DNA from 4 places in the Streptomyces sp. LMG1-1-1.1 genome. Region 3 is predicted to be linked to each of the others. Evidence: riboswitches for the same ligand, from Rfam matches in the RefSeq annotation. Region 3 holds a riboswitch; each other region holds the start of a gene.
What was found. A riboswitch is a leader RNA that binds a small molecule or an ion and turns the genes downstream of it on or off. The one in region 3 is predicted to bind cyclic di-AMP.

Region 1: it holds a riboswitch for cyclic di-AMP, as region 3 does, so the genes downstream of both, MRBLMG1_RS01535 (M23 family metallopeptidase) here and MRBLMG1_RS14880 (M23 family metallopeptidase) in region 3, are expected to answer to the same signal.
Region 2: it holds a riboswitch for cyclic di-AMP, as region 3 does, so the genes downstream of both, MRBLMG1_RS12850 (LysM peptidoglycan-binding domain-containing protein) here and MRBLMG1_RS14880 (M23 family metallopeptidase) in region 3, are expected to answer to the same signal.
Region 4: it holds a riboswitch for cyclic di-AMP, as region 3 does, so the genes downstream of both, MRBLMG1_RS22590 (M23 family metallopeptidase) here and MRBLMG1_RS14880 (M23 family metallopeptidase) in region 3, are expected to answer to the same signal.

The regions. Positions count from the first base shown of each region.
Region 1 covers NZ_JBFPNH010000001.1:366,919-370,101, reverse strand. Annotated here, with positions in the region: gene MRBLMG1_RS01540 (SGNH/GDSL hydrolase family protein) at 1-734, opposite strand, end outside; gene MRBLMG1_RS01535 (M23 family metallopeptidase) at 901-1,896, opposite strand; cyclic di-AMP (ydaO/yuaA leader) riboswitch at 1,899-2,055, opposite strand; gene MRBLMG1_RS01530 (tyrosine-protein phosphatase) at 2,447-3,183, shown strand, end outside.
Region 2 covers NZ_JBFPNH010000022.1:33,562-36,744, forward strand. Annotated here, with positions in the region: gene MRBLMG1_RS12840 (phosphocholine-specific phospholipase C) at 1-341, shown strand, start outside; gene MRBLMG1_RS12845 (DUF6197 family protein) at 421-1,038, opposite strand; cyclic di-AMP (ydaO/yuaA leader) riboswitch at 1,409-1,565, shown strand; gene MRBLMG1_RS12850 (LysM peptidoglycan-binding domain-containing protein) at 1,570-2,451, shown strand; gene MRBLMG1_RS12855 (phosphoribosyltransferase family protein) at 2,445-3,183, opposite strand, start outside.
Region 3 covers NZ_JBFPNH010000025.1:61,580-64,762, forward strand. Annotated here, with positions in the region: gene MRBLMG1_RS14875 (GntR family transcriptional regulator) at 1-529, opposite strand, end outside; gene MRBLMG1_RS14880 (M23 family metallopeptidase) at 735-1,505, opposite strand; cyclic di-AMP (ydaO/yuaA leader) riboswitch at 1,518-1,682, opposite strand; gene MRBLMG1_RS14885 (M16 family metallopeptidase) at 1,882-3,183, opposite strand, start outside.
Region 4 covers NZ_JBFPNH010000038.1:68,730-71,912, forward strand. Annotated here, with positions in the region: gene MRBLMG1_RS22585 (PP2C family protein-serine/threonine phosphatase) at 33-1,244, shown strand; cyclic di-AMP (ydaO/yuaA leader) riboswitch at 1,446-1,592, shown strand; gene MRBLMG1_RS22590 (M23 family metallopeptidase) at 1,604-2,704, shown strand; gene MRBLMG1_RS22595 (aldo/keto reductase) at 2,763-3,183, shown strand, end outside.

The sequences.
Region 1 (3,183 bases), on a different contig from region 3:
AGGCGGCGGCCGATCCACGGGACGAGGTACTCCTTGGCCCAGTGGATGTCGTCGCGGCGGACTTCGAGGGTGCCGCGCGGGGGGACCGGGGGCCAGGGCTGGTCCGGGTCGGCGGGCACGGGCAGGCCGAGGACCTGGGCGGCGCGCAGCGCGACGCGGGTGTGGCCGTCCGGGGAGAGGTGGAGCCGGTCGTCGTCCCAGGCGCGCCGGTCCTGGACGGACTTCAGCGACCACAGGTCGAGGACCGGGCAGCCGTAGCGGTCGGCGATGGCCCGGACGTGTCCGTTGTACGTGGCGATCTTGCCGCGCAGGTGCTTGAGGAGGATCACGTCGCGGGTGTCGAAGCCGGTGGTCACCATGACGGTGCCGACGGCGGAGGTCAGGTCGGCGACGGCGCGTTCGAAGCGCTCGGCGACGTCGTCGGGGTCCGTGCCGGGGCGGATGATGTCGTTGCCGCCGGCGCAGAAGGTCACCAGGTCGGGGGCGAGTTCCTTCGCCCGGGGGACCTGTTCCGCCACGATCTGGTCGAGGAGGCGCCCGCGTACGGCCAGGTTGGCGTAACGGAAGTCGTCGTGCTCCGGCAGCTCGTCGGCGAGCAGGACCGCGAAACGGTCCGCCCAGCCGACGTACGTCCCGTCGGGCCCGGGGTCTCCGACGCCCTCGGTGAAGCTGTCACCGATCGCCGCGTACGACCCGAATGCGTTCTTGTCTGTTGATCTCGAATCGTCTGCCACGGGACCACATCCTTCCTCTTCGGATGTGACCTACGCGACCGTAAGGAGGGGTTGACGCAGGGTGACATATGCCACCGATAAAGATTCTCCCAAGCCGGAATACGGCGGCGGCCCGGCACGCGCGTGCCGGGCCGCCGGAGGTGTCCGCGTCGGGGGGGCGTCCGCGTCAGACGGCGACACCGTGCTGGCGCAGGTAGGCCAGCGGATCGATGTCCGAGCCGTAGTTCGGCGTGGTGCGGATCTCGAAGTGCAGGTGCGGGCCGGTGGAGTTGCCGGTGGAACCGGAGAGGCCGATCTGCTGGCCGCCGGTGACGGTCTGGCCGGACGAGACGGAGAGGGAGGAGAGGTGGGCGTACTGCGAGTAGTTGCCGTCGGCGTGCTGGATGACGACCTCGTTGCCGTAGGCGCCGCTCCATCCGGCGGAGACGACCGTGCCGGCGCCGACGGCGCGGACGGTGGTGCCGGAGGAGGCGATGAAGTCGACACCGGTGTGGTAGCCGGAGGACCACATCGAGCCGGAGGCGTGGTACGGGGTGGAGAAGCCGCCGCCGGCGACGGGGGTGACCCAGCCGGAGGCGGAGGTCGAGGAGCCCGACGACTGCGCGGTCTGCGAGGACTGCGAGGTGGCGGTCTCCGTGGTGGCGGCGGCCGGGGCGGAGGAGCGCTCGCTGCCGCGGGAGGCGCGCGGGGTGTCGCCGTTCTTCGAGCTCTGCGTGCTCTTGGGGGCGGCCTTGGGCGCGGTGCTCTTCGGGGCGGCGGGCGCGGAGCCCTTGGCGCCGAGGGTGAGCTTCATGCCGGGGAGGATCAGCGAGGGGTTCTCGCCGACGACCTGGCGGTTGTCGGCGTACAGCTTCTGCCAGCCGCCGGCGAGGTGGTGCTCGGCGGCGATCTTCGACAGGTAGTCGCCGCGGACGACGGAGTACGTCTTCGGCGCCGTCTTGGCGGCGGCGGGGGCGGCCTCGACCACGGCGGGGGCCTTCACCTGCGCGGCGGCGGTGACGGCGTGGGCCGGGACGGCGGCCGGAGCGGACTGCTCGGCGGCGTGGGCCCCGGTCGCTCCGAGGAGCGGGAGGGCGACGACGGCGCCACCGGTGCCGGCGACGGCGAGTCCACGGGTGAGGGGGTTGATCCTGGGACGGCGGTGCTTACCCTTCGCGGGCATGGCGAATTCCTCTCCGGCGCCTGCGAGGTGAGCTGTCGGGTTCGGACTGGAGATGCCCGGCCGCGTTCTCACGCGGCTTCACCCCTAGCCGTCCTGCATCGCGGGACCGGCGTACTTCCTGGGTCCCCCGCTCCTGCCACACATGGGTGAGTGAATTCCGGACGGTGGCAGGATTCGGCGGTCCGACCGGATTGACGGTGACGCTAGACGAGCGGGGTCGGCGCGAACAAGCCACTGTTTTCGAGGGGGATTCCCCGGCGTGCCATTCGGCTCGAATTCCGGTCACCCTGTGTGGATGACGGTCCTTCGATTTCCTTTTTGCGCACGGCATTTGCTCCGGACGGTCGGCCACGATCCGTCACCTTTATGACGCTGCTCACGCGGCCCGACCCATCTCGCCTGCAACCAGGGCGCGTTATCCCCAATGCCTTAATTCGGACAGATCGCCCATTACCGTCCGAGGGGGTGCGCCCGCACCGCCCCACCGGGATGATTGCCCCTGGAACCGATCTCGTGTCGGGCACCCGAACGACGACACCCAGGAGCATCCGTGACGCAGCAGCTTCCGCAGGTCCCGCCCACCGAAGCGAACGAGCCCGAGCTGGCGGCGGTCCGCAACTTCAGGGACGTGGGCGGCCTGCCGACGACGGACGGGCGCGCCGTGCGCGCCGGCCGTCTCTTCCGCAGCGGCCACCTCGCCCACGCGACCGAGAGCGACGCCGCCTTCCTCGCCACGCTGGGACTGCACACCGTCTTCGACTTCCGCAACGAGGCCGACCGGAAGGTCGAGGGCGCGGACGTCGAGCTGCCCGGCGTACGGAACGTGAACATACCGCTCAACGACCCGGCCGACGGGAAGGAGTTCTGGAAGCTGGTCCGCGACGGCGAGATCGAGCAGCTGCGGGAGATCCTCGGCGACGGCAAGGCGGCCGCCCGGATGTCCGACTCGTACCGGAAGATGGTGGTCGAGCGGGCGTGGGAGCACAGCCGCATCCTGCACTCCATGGCGGAGGAGAGCGTCCCCGCCCTGATGCACTGCGCGGCCGGCAAGGACCGCGCCGGGCTCTCCATCGCGATCACGCTGCTCGCCGTCGGGGTCGAGCGGGAGGCGATCGAGGCCGACTACGTGAAGTCGAACGACCCGCACCGCCGCTACAAGGTGCGCCGCAGCTCCACCTCCCCCGACGCGATGTCGCCCGAGGTGATGGAGCTGCTGAGCCCGCTCTTCGACGCGCGGGTGGAGTACCTGCGGGCCGCCTTCGAGACGATCGAGGCGACCTGGGGCAC
Region 2 (3,183 bases), on a different contig from region 3:
TCCTGCGGCGCTTCATCGGCGACGCCTCGAAGGCGGGCAAGGCCGTGGAGGTGGCCGCCCGGTTCGCGACCGAGCCGGGGACGGGCAAGACGGCCCTGTGGTTCAGGATGACCAACGCGTCGGGGGGTCCGGTCACCTTCACGATCCGGTCGAACGCCTACCGCTCGGACGGGCCGTGGACGTACACGGTGCCGGCGAACTCCACCCGCGAGGACTTCTTCAACGCGGTGGCCTACAACGGCGGCTGGTACGACTTCACGATCGTCGCCGACATCGACGGCACCTGGTCGCGCCGGTACACCGGTCACATCGAGACCGGAGCGCCGAGCATCAGCGGCTGACCGCTCCCGTCCGCCGGGCGGCGCCCTCGGGTGCCGCCCGGCGATCGTCACCCCCCTAGCGGTTAGCGGTCCGCCGTCGTCAGCGGCCGGCCTGCGCGGCCCGGTGGATGGTGGCGTCCAGGAGGGCCACGGCGTCGTCCGCCGTACGGCCGGGGGCCCGGTTCCACGGTCCGATCAGCTCACTCCAGCCCCGCGACCGGAGCTCGGTCATGATCCAGGCCGCCGCTTCGTTCATGGTGTCGGCGCTCCCGTGGCCGAGACGGTGCGCGGCGAGCAGGGCGCCGCAGACGCACCGCGCCCCGCGCGCGTCGCGCAGCTTGTACGGGGCGTTCTGCCAGCCCCATTCCGTGAGCACGCGACGGGCGTAGCCGAGGTGGACCGACGGGCGCAGGTCGGTGCGGCCGATGCGGCGCCAGACGTGCAGCCGGTCCGGCAGTACGGCTCCGACGCGGCCCGGCAGGCGGGGTTCGGCGGGGAGGGGCGGCGGCAGGGCGTCGAGGGCGTCGGCCACGAGTCTCTCCACCGGCACCGTGAGGAGTTTCCGCCAGCTCTCCGGCTCTCGCGGCGGAGCGTCGGGAACGAGCGGCTCGTCGGTCGTCCAGTCGGTGACGATGCGCTGCCAGACGGCGCTGTCGTAGAGCGCGGCGGCCTCGCGGTCGACGGTGTCGGGGCTGGGCGTGGAGAGGGCGGGCGACATCCGGCGGCTCCTCGGTCGGGGTGGGTCCATCGTTCAGGACAAATGTCGGTTTTGCCACTTTTGCCCTTGAGTGCACACCCGCCCACAAGGCCTTTTCCACCCACTTCACCATTAACAGAATTACCGTGCATATTCGGACATTGGGAACCTGGTGATGCGACTCACTTCGCCGGATTCGCCCCGGTGATCGGAATGTCCGCAGGCCATGGGAGACACGGGAGTTCGACGGGCCGGACGGGTGGCCGATCTTGAATTCCCTGAATTACGTGATCCTTTCGCCGCGCCACGGGCTGCCGTCCCCTTGTTATCCGCCGCATTACTGGCCTACGGTCACCTCCATTCGAGCGGATCGCCTAATCCTGCCACCGCTCGAAATACCTCCCCTTTTCACCCGACGGCAGGAGCGGGGGACCCACGAATACGCCGGTCCGGAAATCCGGAACGGCTCGGGGTGCAGCCGCGTGCGCGCGGCCGGACAGCTCCCGTCCGAACCCGACAGCTCACCCCGCAGGCGCCGGAGAGGAATCCGTCATGCCTGCTCACGGTAAGCACCGCCGCCCCCGACGCCGCCCCGTCTCCCAGGGACTCGCGCTGGCCGGCACGGGCGGCGTCGCCCTTGCCCTGCCGCTGATCACCCCCGCCGTGGCCGGAGCCGCTCCCGTTTCCGGAGCCCCGGAATTCACCGCCCGCGCCGTCGCGGCCCCCGCCGTCGCAGCCCCCGCCTTCGCGGCGCCGACCGCCGCCAAGGCTCCCGCCGCCCCGGCCGCCGCCCGCACCTACACCGTCGTCCGCGGCGACTCGCTTTCCCTCATCGCCCGGAAGAAGGGAATTCAGGGCGGCTGGAAGAGCCTTTACCGGGCCAACCGGAGCGCCGTGGGTGACAATCCGTCACTTATTCATCCGGGCCTTGAGTTGACGCTTCGTCGGGATTCCGCGAAGGTCACTCCTGCGCCGGCGAAGAAGAAGACCGCTACACCCGATCGGGCGAGCCGCTCCGAGCGCCGGTCCGCCCCGGCCACCACGGGCGCCTCCACCGGTGCCTCCGCCGCGCAGGCCGCCCCCGCCGCGGCCCCGGCCGCCGCCACCAACTACACCGACGACCTGGACGGCTGGATCCGCGAGTCGCTGGCCATCATGGCCCAGCGGGGCATCCCGGGTTCGTACGACGGCATCCTCCGCAACGTCATGCGCGAGTCCTCCGGCAACCCCCAGGCCATCAACCTCTGGGACTCCAACGCGGCGGCCGGAACGCCCTCCAAGGGCCTGCTCCAGGTCATCGAGCCGACCTTCCTCGCCTATCACGTGCCCGGCACGTCGATGGACCTCTTCGACCCGGTCGCCAACATCACCGCCGCGTGCAACTACGCGGCCGACCGCTACGGCTCCATCGACAACGTCAACAGCGCCTACTGACCCCGGAAGTGCCCGGTGAACCAGGAGGTGGCGAGCTCCGCCACCTCCTCCAGGGCACCCGGCTCCTCGAAGAGGTGCGTGGCGCCCTCGACCACGGCGAGCCTGTTCTCACAGCGCAGCAGTGAACCGGCCCTCCGGTTCAGGTCCAGCACCAGCGCGTCGTCACCGCCCACCACCAGGAGCGTGGGAGCACGCACCCCGGCCAGCCGGTCCCCCGCGAGGTCGGGCCGGCCACCGCGCGACACGACGGCGCTCACCGCGCAATCCGGATCGGCCGCCGCCCACAGCGCGGCGGCCGCTCCCGTGCTCGCACCGAAGTAGCCCAGCGGGAGGCCGGCGCCCACCGGCTGCTCGGCCAGCCACTTCGTGGCGAACGAGAGCCGGCCGGCCAGGAGCGGCGTGTCGAAGACATGCGCCCGATCGCCCGCCTCGGCCTCGGTCAGCAGATCGAACAGCAGGGTCCCGAGCCCCTCCCGGTTGAGCACCTCCGCGACCGCCCGGTTGCGGGGACTGTGTCGGCTGCTCCCGCTGCCGTGGGCGAACAGCACGATCCCCACGGCCCCGTCGGGCACGGCGAGCCGCCCCGCGAGCGTGACGCCGTCGACCGCGACCCTCACGTCCGAGTCCCGCACCACCGGGCCCCGTGCCGCACGGCTGCGGTCCAGACACGCGATGACCTCGGCGTCGGCGGTCTGCTCGAAGTCCCGGTAGAACTGGCCGATCGCGTAGAAG
Region 3 (3,183 bases):
CGATGGCGCCGTGCTCGGCCCAGGCCTCCACCGGCTGGGCGGGCGAGTCCACCGCGTACATCCAGGCGATCTTGTGCCGCAGCTGGGTGAGCAGCGCCGTCAGGGCGGGGCTGCCGGAGGCCTGCGCGAGCGTCTCGTGGAACCAGCCCCCGAGCGAGCGCAGATCCTCGCCCTGGCCTCGCCTGGCCCGCTCCTGACCCAGCCTGACCAGGCCCCGCAGCACCTTGAGGTGGGCGTCCGTGCGGCGCTGCGCCGCCCGCGCGGCCCCCAGCGGTTCGAGCAGCGACCGCATGTCGAGCAGGTCGGCCGCCTCCTGGTCGGTGGGCTCGGCGACGTGCGCACCCGCGTGCCGGCGGGTCACGACGAAGCCCTCGGACTCCAGCGTGCGCAGGGCCTCGCGGACCGGCACGCGCGAGACCCCGTACCGGCGGGCGAGTTGTTCCTCGGTCAGCCGGCCGCCGCGCTCGTAGACGCCGGAGACGATGTCGTCCCTGATCGCCGTGCATACCGAATGCGCGGGAATGCGCATGTCCGACCTCCGCCTTGGTCCGCGCGAGACAATTCGAGCGGCGCCTGTTCTGCGCCTGATCATCGACTCTATTGCAGCGCGCCGGGATTTCCGATGCCCCGGCGGAATCCATGGCATTGTTCCACCGACTTACGAGCAGCGAAAAGCCCCGGCTCAGTACGAGCCGGGGCTTTTGCGACGCGGTGCGGAACCGGGCCGGGCGATGTCAGACGCGGACGCCGCGGGCGCGGAGGTACGCGATCGGGTTGATGTCGGAGCCGTACTCGGCGCTCGTGCGCGCCTCGAAGTGGAGGTGCGGGCCGGTCGAGTTGCCGGTCGAGCCGGAGACGCCTATCTGCTGGCCCGGCTCGACGGTCTGGCCGACGTGGACCCCGATGGAGGAGAGGTGCCCGTACTGCGTGTACGTGCCGTCGTTCATCCGGATCACGATGTTGTTGCCGTACGCGCCGCCCCAGCCGGCCTCGACGACGGTGCCGGAGCCCACGGAGGCGACCCGGGTGCCGTAGGCGGCGTGGAAGTCGACGCCGGAGTGGCTGCCCGAGGACCAGAGCGAACCACCGGTCTTGTAGCCGGTGGAGACGTACGAGCCGGCGACGGGGAGCTGGAAGGAGGCCAGGCGGCGGCGCTCGGCCTCGCGGGCGGCGCGCTCGCGCTCCTGGCGGATCTCCTTGGCGCGGGCCTCGGCCTTGCGCTTCGCCTCGGCCTTGACCTTCGCCTGGGCGACGGCCTCGACGGCCTCCTGCTCCTGGGCGGCGGCCTGGGCGTCGATCCGGTCCACGAGGGAGTCCTCGGTGATGACCTGGGTGAGGCCGGTGTCCTCGGCGGAGCGGTGGTCCGTGTCGGCGGCGAGCGCCGGGGAAGCGAGGGTTCCGATGACGCCGGTGGTGGCGAGCGTCGCGACGCCTGCGATGCCCACGCTGCGGCGCGCCATCCGGCTCGGACCACGATGCTTCCCGGTGGCACGGGTGAACGCCATGTAGTGGCTGATCCTTTCCTTCCTTCTCGCCTACCGGGTTAGCTGACGGGTTCGGAGCAGGAAGGTCTCCTACGGGCCCCTCCGTACGGGACGAAGGCGTCCGATTCACCCCAGGGACTCATGTGGGTCCCCGGCTCCCCAGGCTCGCGCCTGACGGGGACTCGGCGATGACTGTCCGATGCCGCGGCTGCGGCACGTGCAACTGACGAACAGCCGGACAGACGCTATGCGGATCGTCTTTCAATCACCAACCACACACGCATTTTGTAAGACATGCCACAGGGCAAAGAGTCACCCTTGCCGTCAATACGGACAAACCGAAGGGCCCCGGCGAACATGCCGCCGAGGCCCTCCCGTTGTCACGCCGAAGCCGGAATCAGCCGGTCACGACGGTCACTTCGCCGATGCCGAGCTCCCGCACGGGCTCCGCGATCTGCGCCGCGTCACCCACGAGCACCGTGACGAGCCGGTCCACGGGGAAGGCGCTGACCACGGCCGCGGTCGCCTCCACCGTGCCGGTCTCGGCCAGACGCGCGTACAACTGGGCCTGGAAGTCGTCCGGGAGGTGCTGCTCGACCTGGTCGGCGAGCGTCCCGGCGACGGAGGCGGCCGTCTCGTACTTGAGCGGCGCGACCCCCACCAGGTTCTGCACGGCGGTCTCGCGCTCGGCGTCGGTCAGCCCCTCGGCGGCGAGGGTGCGCAGCACCTGCCACAGGTCCTGGAGGGCCGGACCGGTGTTGGGGGTGTCGACGGAGCCGCTGATGGCGAGCATCGAGGCGCCGTTCCCCTCGGCGTCCGAGCGGAGCACCTGCCCGAACGCCCGCACGCCGTACGTGTAGCCCTTCTCCTCGCGCAGGACTCGGTCGAGCCGCGAGGTCAGGGTGCCGCCGAGGCAGTACGTGCCGAGGACCTGGGCCGACCAGACGCGGTCGTGCCGGTCGGGGCCGATCCGGCCGATCAGCAGCTGGGTCTGGACGGCGCCCGGGCGGTCCACGATGACGACCCGTCCGGTGTCGTCGGCGGTGATCGGCGGCATCGGGAGCGGCTCGGCCGGCTCACCGGTCCAGGCGCCCAGCGTGTCCGCGAGGACCTTGTCGAGGTCGACGCCCGTCAGGTCGCCGACGACCACCGCCGTGGCCGTGCCGGGCCGGACGTACGCGCCGAAGAAGGCGCGGACGGCCGCGGCGTCGATCGCGGCGACGGTCTCCTCGGTGCCCTGGCGCGGCCGGGACATCCGGGACTCGGCCGGGAACAGCTCCTTGGAGAGCTGCTTGGCGGCGCGGCGGGCCGGGTTGGCCGTCTCGTGCGGGATCTCGTCGAGACGGTTGCGCACCAGGCGCTCGATCTCGGTGTCCAGGAACGCCGGGGCGATCAGGGCCTCGGAGAGCAGCCCGAGCGCCTTGGGCAGCCGGGAGACGGGGACCTCCAGGGAGACCCGTACGCCCGGGTGGTCGGCGTGCGCGTCGAGCGTGGCGCCGCAGCGCTCCAGCTCGGCCGCGAACTCCTCGGCGCTGCGCTGGTCCGTCCCCTCGGACAGCGCGCGGGCCATGATCGTGGCGACGCCGTCGAGACCGGCGGGCTCCGCGTCCAGCGGGGCCGGCAGGAAGAGCTCCACGGCCACGACCTGCTGGCCGGGGCGGTGGCTGGTCAGCAGCGTCAGGCCGTTGTCCAGCTTCCC
Region 4 (3,183 bases), on a different contig from region 3:
CGCGGCCGGGCGGACCGGGCAGGAGAGCACAGGTGGGGCACCCCCAAGGAGTGGCGGGCGGCGGGCGTCGGCGCGGCGAGGGCCGCCCCGCGTACGGCGGCGCCCGGCGCTTCATCCGTGCGCTGCCCCCGCTGGTGATCATGGGCGGTGTCGTCTTCGACGTGCAGACACCGCCCGCGTACACGGCGGCGCCCCTGTTCTCCGCCGCCCCGCTGATCGCCGCGCCCTTCTTCTCCATGGTCACCACCCTGGTCACCGGGATCGCCGCCGTCCTCGCCTCCTACGGGCTGCACGTCTACAACGGCACCGCCGGCGACGTCCCGGCCCTCACCGAGACGCTGACCGTCGTCACCGTCTCCGCGCTCGCCCTCCTCATCAACCGGGTCGTGCGCCGCAGCGGCGAGCGGCTCGCCTCGGCGCGGGTCATCGCGGAGACCGCGCAGAAGGCGGTGCTGCCGACGCCCGCGGAGCGGATCGGCGGGCTCCAGTGCGCGGCGCGGTACGAGGCGGCGCAGGCGGACGCGTTCATCGGCGGCGACCTGTTCGCCGTCCAGGACACCCCGCACGGGGTGCGGCTGGTGGTCGGGGACGTCCGGGGCAAGGGGATGGACGCGGTCGAGGCCGTCGCCGTCGTCATCGGGGCCTTCCGGGAGGCGGCCGAACAGGAACGGACCCTGGAGGGCGTGGCGCAGCGCCTCGAACGGGCGCTGGCCCGCGAGGGCACCCGCCGGCACGGGCTCGACGCCTTCGAGGGGTTCACCACCGCGGTCCTCGCCGAGATCCCGCGCACCGACGGCAGCGGCACGTTCGGCGGGTTCGTACGGGTCGTGAACCGCGGGCACCCGCCTCCGCTGATGCTCTACGCGGACGGGCGGCTCGACCTCATGGAGCCGGGCGAGGCGGCGCTGCCGCTCGGCATGGGGGACCTGGCGGCCTGGCCGGACCGGGCCGAGGCGCGGCCGTATCCGCCGGGCGCGACCCTGCTCCTCTACACCGACGGCCTCTCGGAGGCGCGGAACGCGGAGGGCGTCTTCTACGATCCGGCCGAGCGGCTCGCCGGCCGGATCTTCCCGGGGCCGGAGGAGCTGCTCGACGCGCTCGTGGACGACGTACGCCTCCACACGGGCGGCGGTTCGACGGACGACATGGCGCTGCTCGCGGTGAGCCGGCCGGCGGCGGGGCAGCCGGAGCGGCGCCGGACCATGCCGGTGGTGCCGCCGGGCGACCATGGTGACCAGGCGTAGTCGAAGGATCTCCCTGCGATAACAATTGACTTAACGTCAGATCGCCGGGGTTTGCGGCCGTGTTTCTGAAGGGGGCTCAACTCGGACCATTCCCCCCCATTTCAATGAATGATCAAGAGGAACGGCTTGGAATCGGGACCCCCTGTCTATTAACGTTCGATAACGCAGCGCGGTCGTTTCAGCCGTCGCAAGAGGCGGCACCGTGCGCACGCGCCGAATCCTGAAAAGGAACCGGGGAACCACCACTTGGGGTGAATCGGGCCCATCGCACCTGTGCGACCGTGCCCGTAGGAGACCTTCCTGCTCCGAACCCGTCAGCTAACCCGGTAGGCGAGAAGGAAGGAAAGGAGCGCCCCTCCGTGGCGTCCAACACCCCCGCACCCGAAGCCCCCTTCGATGCCTTCGGTGGCGGTGCGGGTCCCGCCGCCCCGGACACCGAGTGGAATCCCACCGAGGACTCCCTCCGCGCGCAGAGCCGCTCCGGCGGCCGCCACCGGGTCGTCAAGCAGCGCTCCAACTTCGCCCGCTCCTCCACCGTCCTCGGCGTCGGCGTGATCGCCGCCGTCGGCGCGGGCGGCCTCGCCACCGCGCAGGAGAAGCCGCCGGTCGCGATCTCGCTCCCCGACCTCCCGGACATCGACCTCCCGGACGCCCACGACCTTCCCGGCGTCGGCGCCCTCCTCCCCGGCGAGGACAGCGAGCCCGTCAGCGCGGCCCGCGCCAACCCGAACCCGCTCACCGCCGCCACCTACACCACGGCGGCCGACGCGCAGACCGACGCGACCGACCGGACCGCGTCCGGCGCCGACGCGGGCGAGGCCCTGCGCGCCCGCATCCTCCAGCAGGCCGAGCAGCAGCAGGCCTCCGCCGACGCCGCCGACAAGGCCGCCGCGGAGAAGCTGGCCGCCGAGAAGGCCGCCGCCGAGGCCGTGGCCAAGGAGGCGGAGGCCGAGAAGGCGGCCGCCGAGGCCAAGGCGAAGGCCGAGGCGGAGGCGAAGGCCAAGGCCGAGGCGGAAGCCGCCGCGAAGGCGGAGGCCGAGCGCCTCGCCAAGCTCGCCGCGAGCTACTCGCTGCCCGTCTCCTCGTACACCCTCACCGCCTCCTACATGCAGTCCGGCTCGATGTGGTCCTCCGGCTACCACACCGGCCTCGACTTCGCCGCGCCCACGGGCACCCCGCTCAAGGCCGTCCACGGCGCCACCGTGAAGTCCGCGGGCTGGTCCGGTTCCTACGGCTACCGGATCGTCCTGGAGCTCGCCGACGGCACCGAGGTCTGGTACTGCCACCTCTCGTCCATGACGGTCTCCGCCGGTCAGACCGTGGGCACCGGCGAGACCATCGGCCGCGTCGGCGCCACCGGCAACGTCACCGGCGCCCACCTCCACATGGAGGTCCACACCGCCGGCGGCGACGGCATCGACCCGGCGCAGTGGCTCCGCTCCAAGGGCCTGACGGTCTGAGACCGTCCCGGGGCGCTCGCACGGAATAGGCCCGGCGGCCGGCGGGGTTGATCGACACATGACCTCTCTCCGCCCGCTGGGCAGCTCCGACCTGCACGTCTTCCCGCTCGCCCTGGGCGGCAACGTCTTCGGCTGGACCGCCGACGAGGCCCAGTCCTTCGCCGTCCTCGACGCCTACGCCGCCGCCGGCGGCAACTTCGTCGACTCCGCCGACGTGTACTCCGCGTGGGCCGAGGGCAACGAGGGCGGCGAGTCCGAGACCGTCATCGGCCGCTGGCTCGCCTCCCGCGGCAACCGCGACGACGTCGTCGTCGCCACCAAGGTCGGCGCCCACCCCCACTTCAAGGGGCTCTCCGCCTCCACCATCAAGGGCGCCGCGGAGGAGTCGCTGCGCCGCCTCGGCACCGACCGCATCGACCTCTACTACACGCACTTCGACGACGAGACCGTCCCCGTCGAGGAGATCGTCACCGCCCTCG